DNA from 2 places in the Streptomyces sp. QH1-20 genome. Region 2 is predicted to be linked to the other one. Evidence: riboswitches for the same ligand, from Rfam matches in the RefSeq annotation. Region 2 holds a riboswitch; the other holds the start of a gene.
What was found. Region 2 has a riboswitch for cobalamin ahead of metE (5-methyltetrahydropteroyltriglutamate--homocysteine S-methyltransferase). Riboswitches for the same ligand answer to the same signal wherever they lie in the genome.
Positions count from the first base shown of each region.

Region 1: it holds a riboswitch for cobalamin, as region 2 does, so the genes downstream of both, AB8O64_RS08865 (cobalamin biosynthesis protein) here and metE (5-methyltetrahydropteroyltriglutamate--homocysteine S-methyltransferase) in region 2, are expected to answer to the same signal.

Region 1 covers NZ_CP166299.1:1,988,278-1,992,456, forward strand. The annotation lists gene AB8O64_RS08850 (class II aldolase/adducin family protein) at 1-142, opposite strand, end outside; gene AB8O64_RS08855 (anion permease) at 256-1,494, shown strand; gene AB8O64_RS08860 (hypothetical protein) at 1,527-1,775, shown strand; cobalamin riboswitch at 1,890-2,032, shown strand; gene AB8O64_RS08865 (cobalamin biosynthesis protein) at 2,163-3,239, shown strand; gene AB8O64_RS08870 (cobyric acid synthase) at 3,269-4,179, shown strand, end outside.
Region 2 covers NZ_CP166299.1:7,438,211-7,442,389, reverse strand. The annotation lists gene AB8O64_RS33210 (hypothetical protein) at 1-227, opposite strand, end outside; gene metE (5-methyltetrahydropteroyltriglutamate--homocysteine S-methyltransferase) at 398-2,725, opposite strand; cobalamin riboswitch at 2,882-3,034, opposite strand; gene AB8O64_RS33200 (DUF2334 domain-containing protein) at 3,382-4,158, shown strand; gene AB8O64_RS33195 (glycosyltransferase) at 4,165-4,179, shown strand, end outside.

The DNA.
Region 1 (4,179 bases), 5.4 Mb from region 2:
CATCGCCCACCCGGGCGGAGACGTTGCCGGAGGTGCCCACCACCAGCCCCTCCGAGGTGGTGCGACGGGCCGTGGAGACCACGTCCGCCCATGTCCGCGGGATCTCCCCGGGGTCGGCTATCCGGTCTTCGGTCGCTGTCATCGTTATCCGCCTCCGGTTGGCGTCACTGCTCGGTCCGTTCCAGTTCACCTTCCGTTCACCCAGGGTCCCTACGGTCGCCGCGTACCTGACCATCGAGCTGATTGCCTGGGTGAATGGAAAACATCACGCTTCTCATCGGGATCGTGATCGTCACGGCCTTGGTGTTCGACTTCACGAACGGCTTCCACGACACGGCCAACGCCATGGCCACCACCATCTCCACCGGGGCGCTCAAGCCCAAGACCGCGGTGGCCATGTCGGCCGTGCTGAATCTCGTCGGCGCGTTCCTGTCCGTGGAGGTCGCGGCGACGATCTCCAAGGGCATCGTCGACGAATCAGGCATCCGGCCGGAGATCATCTTCGCCGGACTGGTCGGCGCGATCGTCTGGAACCTGCTCACCTGGCTCGCGGGCCTTCCCTCCAGCTCCTCGCACGCGCTGTTCGGCGGCCTGATCGGCGCGACCATCGCCTCGGTGGGCACGGACGCCGTCCACGGTGACGCCGTCGTCATGAAGGTCCTCATCCCCGCCGTCGTCGCCCCGGTCGTGGCCGGCCTGGCGACCGTGCTGGCGACCCGGCTGACCTACCGTCTGGCGCGCGACACCGACCCCGAGGCCAGCGCCAAGGGTTACCGCGCCGGGCAGATCGCCTCGGCCGCCCTGGTCTCCCTGGCCCACGGCACCAACGACGCCCAGAAGACCATGGGCATCATCACCCTCGCCCTGATTTCCGGCGGCGCGCTGGGCGCGGACGCCGACCCGCCGATGTGGGTCATCGCCTCGGCCGGCATCGCCATCGCGCTCGGCACCTACCTCGGCGGCTGGCGCATCATCCGCACCCTGGGCAAGGGCCTCGCCGACATCCAGCCGCCGCAGGGCTTCGCCGCCCAGACCGGCGCCGCCGTCACCATCCTGGCCTCCTCCCACATCGGCTTCGCGCTCTCCACCACCCAGGTCTGCTCCGGCGCCGTCATGGGCGCGGGCATGGGCCGCAAGGGCGGCGTGGTGCGCTGGTCCACCGCGGGCCGCATGATCGCCGCCTGGGGTCTGACCCTCCCGGCCGCCGGCCTCGTCGGCGCCGGTGCCGCTCTCCTTGCCGACCAGGGCGACTGGGGCGTCGCCACGGTCGCCGTGCTCGCCGTCGCCGCCTGTGGCGCGATCTGGCTGGCCTCGCGCCGCAAGCCCGTGACGCACGACAACGTCAACGAGCTCGACGGCCAGGTCGCCGAGCCCGCCGGTGTCGTCACCACCGCCCTCCAGGCCGTCGCCCCGCCGCCGGCCGGGTTCGTCCCGGCTCAGGCCGCCACGGCTCCCCGTGAGCCCGAGCGCACCCCGGCCGCCGCGACCGGCTGACGCCGGACCAGCCAGCCTTAAGGAAGTACGCAATGAACATCGACTGGGCATCCCTCGGCCAGGTCTTCGGCGTCAGCCTCGTCGTCACCGTCGCGATGGTGGGCGTCTTCACCCTCGGCATCGTCGGCACGTCCCGCAAGCCCCAGGGCACGCGGGACGGCGCCGCCGGTGCGGCGGCAACCGCCACCGCGCCGACCGCGGTGGCGCGCACCGGCGCGTACGCCTGCTTCGCGCTGTGCGCGGCGGCCGTCGCGTACGGCATCTACCTCATCGTCGCCTGATCGTCCGCGCACGACAGTCCACCCACGGCCCGGGGCGGCCATGGCCGCAGGTCAAACGTGAGTTGACGGCCGTTCCCGGGCCGTGGTGGACTTCCGGGGCCAAACGGCGACAGCAAGAGGAAGCCGGTGCGAGTCCGGCGCGGTCCCGCCACTGTCACCGGGGAGCGCTCCCCCACCCCGTGGGTCCATAGGGGTCACGGCTCGTCGAAGCGAGCTGGAAGACCGGGGGCAGCGCCGATCCGGGAGCCAGGAGACTCTGGTCGCCGGTCACGTCGAACCAGGGCGCGGACCCTGAGTGAGGACACATCGCGATGCCCGGCTGCCGCCCCACACCCCCTCCCTCCGTCTTCCGTGCACCCCTCCGAGGCATGACGGCGGTCTGATCCGATGCGTGCCGATCACGTCGGTTTCGCGTCCGGTGCCGCGCTCGGCTTTCTCGGCGACCTCCTCGTGGGCGACCCCCGCCGCGGCCACCCCGTGGCCGCCTTCGGGCGCGCCGCGCAGGGCGTCGAGCGACGGCTGTGGCGCGACCACCGCGGCTACGGCGCCCTGCACACCCTGGTGTGCGCGGGCGGCACCGCCGCGGCCGCCGGGCTGCTGACCCGTGCCGTACGGAACTCCCCCCGCGCGCAGGTCGCGCTGACCGCCGCCGCCACCTGGGCCGTGCTCGGCGGCACGTCCCTGGGCCGTGAGGCCCGGGCCATCGGCGGCGCCCTGGCCGCCGGGGACCTGGACGTCGCCCGGGAGCGGCTGCCGCATCTGTGCGGCCGTGACCCGCAGGCGCTGGACGCGCAGCAGATCGCGCGGGCGGTCGTCGAGTCCGTCGCCGAGAACACCTCCGACGCCGTGGTGGGCGCCCTCGTCTGGGGCGCCCTCGGCGGTGTGCCCGGCCTCGTCGGCTTCCGCGCGGTCAACACCCTGGACGCGATGGTCGGCCACAAGTCCGCGCGCTACCGGCGGTTCGGCTGGGCCTCGGCCCGGCTCGACGACGTCGTCGGCTGGCCCGGCGCCCGGCTCACCGCCGCCCTCGCCGTCCTGGCCGGCCCCGACCCGCGCGGCGCCTGGCGGGTGGCCCGGCGTGACGCCGCCCGGCACCCCAGCCCCAACGCCGGTCCCGTCGAGGCCGCCTTCGCCGGTGCGCTCGGCGTGCGGCTGGGCGGCACCCTCGCCTACGCGGGCCGCGTCGAACACCGCCCCGTCCTGGGCGCGGAGCTGCGCCCGGTCCGGGCGGCCGACATCGAGCGCGCGGTACGGCTCTCGCGCCGGGTGTCGCTGCTGGCCCTCGGGGTGGCGATCGCCGGGCGGTACGCCGTCACCGGCGCGCGGGCCGCGACGCGCTCCACGAGCGGTGCGCCGACCGGCCGCGCCCTGGGCAGACTTCCGGCGGCCGTCCCGGCCGTACGGACAGCACTACGGATCACACAACGGGTCATAGCTCCGACGCAGCACAGGAGGAACCGGTGACAGCGGACAGGAGCGGGCCCACGGGCCCGCTGGGCGGGGGCCTGCTGGTGGCCGGGACCACCTCGGACGCGGGCAAGAGCGTGGTCACGGCGGGGATCTGCCGGTGGCTGGTCCGCCAGGGCGTCAAGGTCGCGCCCTTCAAGGCGCAGAACATGTCGCTGAACTCGTTCGTGACGCGCGAGGGCGCCGAGATCGGCCGGGCGCAGGCCATGCAGGCCGCCGCCGCCCGCGTCGAGCCCAGCGCCCTGATGAACCCCGTGCTCCTCAAGCCCGGCAGCGACCGCAGCAGCCAGGTGGTGCTGCTGGGCAAGCCGGTGGGCGAACTCAGCGCGCGCGGGTACTTCGGGGGGCCTGGGGGCCCCGGGGAGTCGTCGGGTGCTTCGCTGTACGGCGGGCGGCGGGAGGCGCTGCTCGGGACGGTGACGGAGTGTCTGGAGGAACTGCGGCGTACGCACGACGCGGTGATCTGTGAGGGCGCCGGCAGCCCCGCCGAGATCAATCTGCGCCGCACGGACATCGTCAACATGGGCATCGCCCGGGCGGCGCGGCTGCCGGTCGTCGTGGTCGGCGACATCGACCGGGGCGGGGTCTTCGCGTCCTTCTTCGGTACGACGGCGTTGCTGTCCCGCGAGGACCAGGCGCACATCGCGGGCTACATGGTCAACAAGTTCCGGGGCGATGTGACGCTCCTGGAGCCGGGCCTGGACATGCTGCGGGACCTCACCGGCCGGCCGACCGTGGGCGTGCTGCCGTTCGCGCACGGCCTCGGCATCGACGAGGAGGACGGTCTGCGGGTCTCGATGCGCGGCGCGGTGCGCGAGTCGGTGGTGGCCCCGCCGCACGGCGCGGACGTGCTGCGCGTCGCGGTGTGCGCGGTGCCGCTGATGTCGAACTTCACGGACGTGGACGCGCTGGCCGCGGAGCCGGGCGTGATCGTGCG
Region 2 (4,179 bases):
TCGAAGGACCGTCCCGGACGGCCGTGCGGGACGTCGGCCAGTAAGGACTCGACGGCCGCCAACAGCGCGAGGCTGTGCTGGAGTTCGTGCTTGAGGACGCGGATCCGGGCGCCCTGCGCGCCCACCTGTCTGCGGGTGGTCGCCAGGCGCTCGTACTCCTCGGGGGCCACCACCACCGCCTCCTCCCCACCGATGATCATTCGACGCGGCTCGGGGCGCCTGCTCATCGTGGCCGTCCTCTCCTGTGGGGGCATGACCGGTGGGGGCAGTCAATCATGAGAGTCCGTTGGCATTTGGGCCACTTGAGCGGGAATGGCCGTGAACTGCGGGTGCGGCCCGGCACATCGGTGCCGGGCCGCGCCCGCTGTCCCCCTGATCGGAGCGGCGGTGACCGGCGTCAGCGCGCGTCGGCGCCAGTCAGCTCGGCCCGCACCTGCCGGGCCGCCTCGACCAGATGCTCCAGGGAGCCGCGGACCTCGCTCCAGCCCCGCGTCTTCAGGCCGCAGTCGGGGTTGACCCACAAACGCTCGGCGGGGATGGCGGCGAGCCCCTTGCGCAGCAGGCCGGCGGTCTCCTCGACGCCCGGCACCCGGGGCGAGTGGATGTCGTAGACGCCCGGGCCCACCTCGTGCCCGTATCCGGCCACGGCGAGTTCGTCGGCGACCTGCATGTGCGAGCGGGCCGCCTCCAGGCTGATGACGTCGGCGTCCAGCTCCTCGATGGCGCCGATGATGACGCCGAACTCGGCGTAGCACATGTGGGTGTGGATCTGGGTGTCCGCCCGGACGCCCGCGGTGGTCAGCCGGAACGCCTCGGTCGCCCAGGCCAGATAGCCGGGCCGGTCGGCGGTGCGCAGCGGCAGTGTCTCACGCAGTGCGGGCTCGTCGACCTGGATGACGGCGGTCCCGGCGGCCTCCAGGTCGGTGACCTCGTCGCGCAGGGCCAGGGCGACCTGGCGCGCGGTGTCGGCGAGCGGCTGGTCGTCGCGGACGAAGGACCAGGCGAGCATGGTGACGGGGCCGGTGAGCATGCCCTTGACCGGGCGCTCGGTCTGCGACTGCGCGTAGCTCGTCCAGGCCACGGTCATGGGCTCGGGGCGGGAGATGTCGCCGGCGAGGATCGGCGGGCGGACGTAGCGGGTGCCGTAGGACTGCACCCAGCCGTGCTGGGTGGCGAGGTAGCCGGTGAGCCGCTCGGCGAAGTACTGGACCATGTCGTTGCGTTCGGGCTCGCCGTGGACGAGGACGTCCAGCCCGGCCTTCTCCTGGAAGGCGAGGACGTCGCGGATCTCGGCGGCGATGCGCTCGTCGTATCCGGCGGCGTCGATCCGTCCCGCGCGCAGGTCGGCGCGGGCGGTGCGCAGTTCGGTGGTCTGCGGGAACGAGCCGATGGTCGTGGTGGGCAGCAACGGCAGGCCCAGCCGGGCCCGCTGGGCGGCGGTCCGCTCGCTGTACGGCTGCGGGCGGCGGGTGTCCCGCTCGGTGACGGCCGCGGCGCGGGCCCGGACGGCCGGGTCGTGGGTGAGGGCCGAGGCGGCGCGGGAGGCGCGGGCGGAGCGGTTGGCGGCGAGCTGCGGGGCGATGACGTCCGTGCCCTCGTTCAGGCCGCGGGCGAGGGTGACGATCTCCTCGGTCTTCTGGCGGGCGAAGGCGAGCCAGCGGGCGACCTGGGGGTCCACGTCGCGTTCGGCGGTGGCGTCGAGGGGGACGTGCAGCAATGAGCAGGAGGGTGCCACGTCCACCCGGCCGGCGAGACCGAGCAGGGTGGCGAGGGTGGCCAGCGAGTGTTCGAGGTCGTTGAGCCAGATGTTGCGGCCGTCGACGACGCCGGCGACGAGTCGCTTGCCCGGCACGCCGCCGGCCGCGGCGAGGGCTTCGAGGTTGGCGGCGGCGGGGCCGGTGAAGTCCAGGGCCAGTCCCTCGACGGGTGACTTGGCGAGGACGGGCAGCGCGTCACCGAGGCGGTCGAAGTAGGTGGCGGCCAGGATCCTGGGCCGGTCGGCGAGCGCGCCCAGGTCGCGGTAGGCACGGGTGGCGGCGCTGAGGACGGCCGGGGGCTGGTCCTGTACGAGCGCGGGCTCGTCGAGCTGGACCCACTCGGCGCCGGCGGCCCGCAGCTCGGCCAGCACCCGGGCGTACACCGGGAGCAGCCGGTCGAGGAGCGTGATCGGCTGGAAGTCGGCCGGGGCGCCGGGTGCGGGCTTGGCGAGCAGCAGGTAGGTGACCGGGCCGACGAGGACGGGGCGGGCCGTGTGGCCGAGGGCGAGGGCCTCGCGCAGTTCGCCGAGCGGCTTGGCGGGGTCGGCAGTGAAGACGGTGTCCGGGCCCAGTTCGGGGACGAGGTAGTGGTAGTTGGTGTCGAACCACTTCGTCATCTCCAGCGGCGGGGCCTCCTGGGTGCCGCGAGCCATGGCGAAGTAGCCGTCCAGGGCGTTGTCCCGGACGGCGGCGCGGTGCCGCTCGGGGATGGCGCCGACCATGACCGTGGTGTCCAGGACGTGGTCGTAGAGCGAGAAGTCGCCGGTGGGGACCTCGTCCACGCCGGCTTCCGTCAACTGGCGCCAGGCGGTGCTGCGCAGGGTGGCGGCGGTGGCGTGCAGGGCGTCGGCGGTGACGCGGCCCGCCCAGTAGCCTTCGACGGCCTTCTTCAGCTCACGGCCCTGGCCCTGCCGGGGGTAGCCGTGGACGGTGGCCCGGGAGGACGGGGTGGCGGTGCGGTCGGTCACGGAACTCTCCTTCGCGAGTCGCGGAATGACCACGGCGGACCCGGGTGCGAAGGGACGACGAAGAGGGCGGGCGCGCCGGGCACGCCTGCCTGCCACCGCCGGCCCTCCCTCGGGGCCACCGAGATCACCGCACACGGGTGGCGTGCGGGCAGTGGCAGGTCTTCGGACTCGTGGGCGCGCCCTGGGCCTTGGGGCCTCGGGCACCTACTGGCCGTCGCTTCCCGGACGCGTGGCGTCCAGTGCGTATGACGGCGGTCGTTCCCACTCACCGCTGCGGGGCAGTCCCGGATTCCCACCGGGTTCCCTCTTGCGACGCTCCCGCCTGGCAGGCGGGGCGAACCAGCTGCGTCTCCCACCCTAGACACAATGTCGAAGTGCCGGTAGGGGAATCCGCGCATGGGTTCGATCTTGACGTGTGGCCGGGGGAGGACGCGTGGCCGAGGGAAGGGGCCCGTTCCCCGGCACCCGGGGCGCTCGCGCGAGCCGTGCCGACGCGCCGTGCCCCTCCGCGCGGTGACGGCGATCGTGTCGGGTACCCACAGGGTGCGGCCGGAGAGGATCCTTGAGCCCGTGAGAGCAGCGATCGGAAGACGGCCGGCCCGTGCGGCGCGGTCGCGCGCGGTGTTCGCTCCGGCCGCCGCCGGACCGGTGGCACGGTGAGTGCCGCGGACCGGGGCGGTGGCGCGCCCTTCGTGGTGTCGGTGCACGACGTCGCGCCGTGGAGCTTCGCCCAGAGCCGCCGCTGGCTGGGGGACCTGGACGCCCGCGGGGTGCCCGCGACGCTGCTGCTGGTCCCCGGGGCCTGGCGCGGCCCCGGTCTGCCGGAGGACCCGGCCCTGGTGAGCTGGCTGCACCGGGCGCGGCGGCGCGGCCACGAGCTGTCCCTGCACGGCTACGCCCACGAGGCCGTGCCGGGCGGGCCGCTCCCCCGCCGGTGGCTGAATTCCGTACTGGCCCGCGGGTGCGCCGAGTTCTGCGCGCTGGACGAGCCGGCGGCACGCGAGCGGCTGCGGGCCGGGCTCGCTGCCCTGGCTTCGGTGGACATCAGCCCACGGGGCTTCACACCGCCGGGGTGGCTCGCCTCCCCGGGCGCGCTGACGGCCCTGCGGGAGCTGGGCCTGGACTACACGACCAGCCATTTGGGGGTGCGCGACCTGCGGACCGGCGTGCGGCACCGCATGGTCGCGCTGTCCCACCGCCCCGGCGGGTTCGGCGAGCGGTTCGGGGCCCGGCTGATGCGGACGGCGGCGCGGCGGTGGGCGGGCCGGGGCAGACCGTTCCGGATCGCGCTGCACCCCGCCGACCTGTCCCGGGAGGGCTTGCGCGACTGCGCGCTGGACGCCATCGACGCGGCCCTAGCCGCGGGCGCCCGCCCGTGCACGTACGCCGAGCTGGTCCGCGCCCGCCGGACCTCCGTCGAGGACGCGGGCTGAGGCGCGATGAGGATCGTTCAG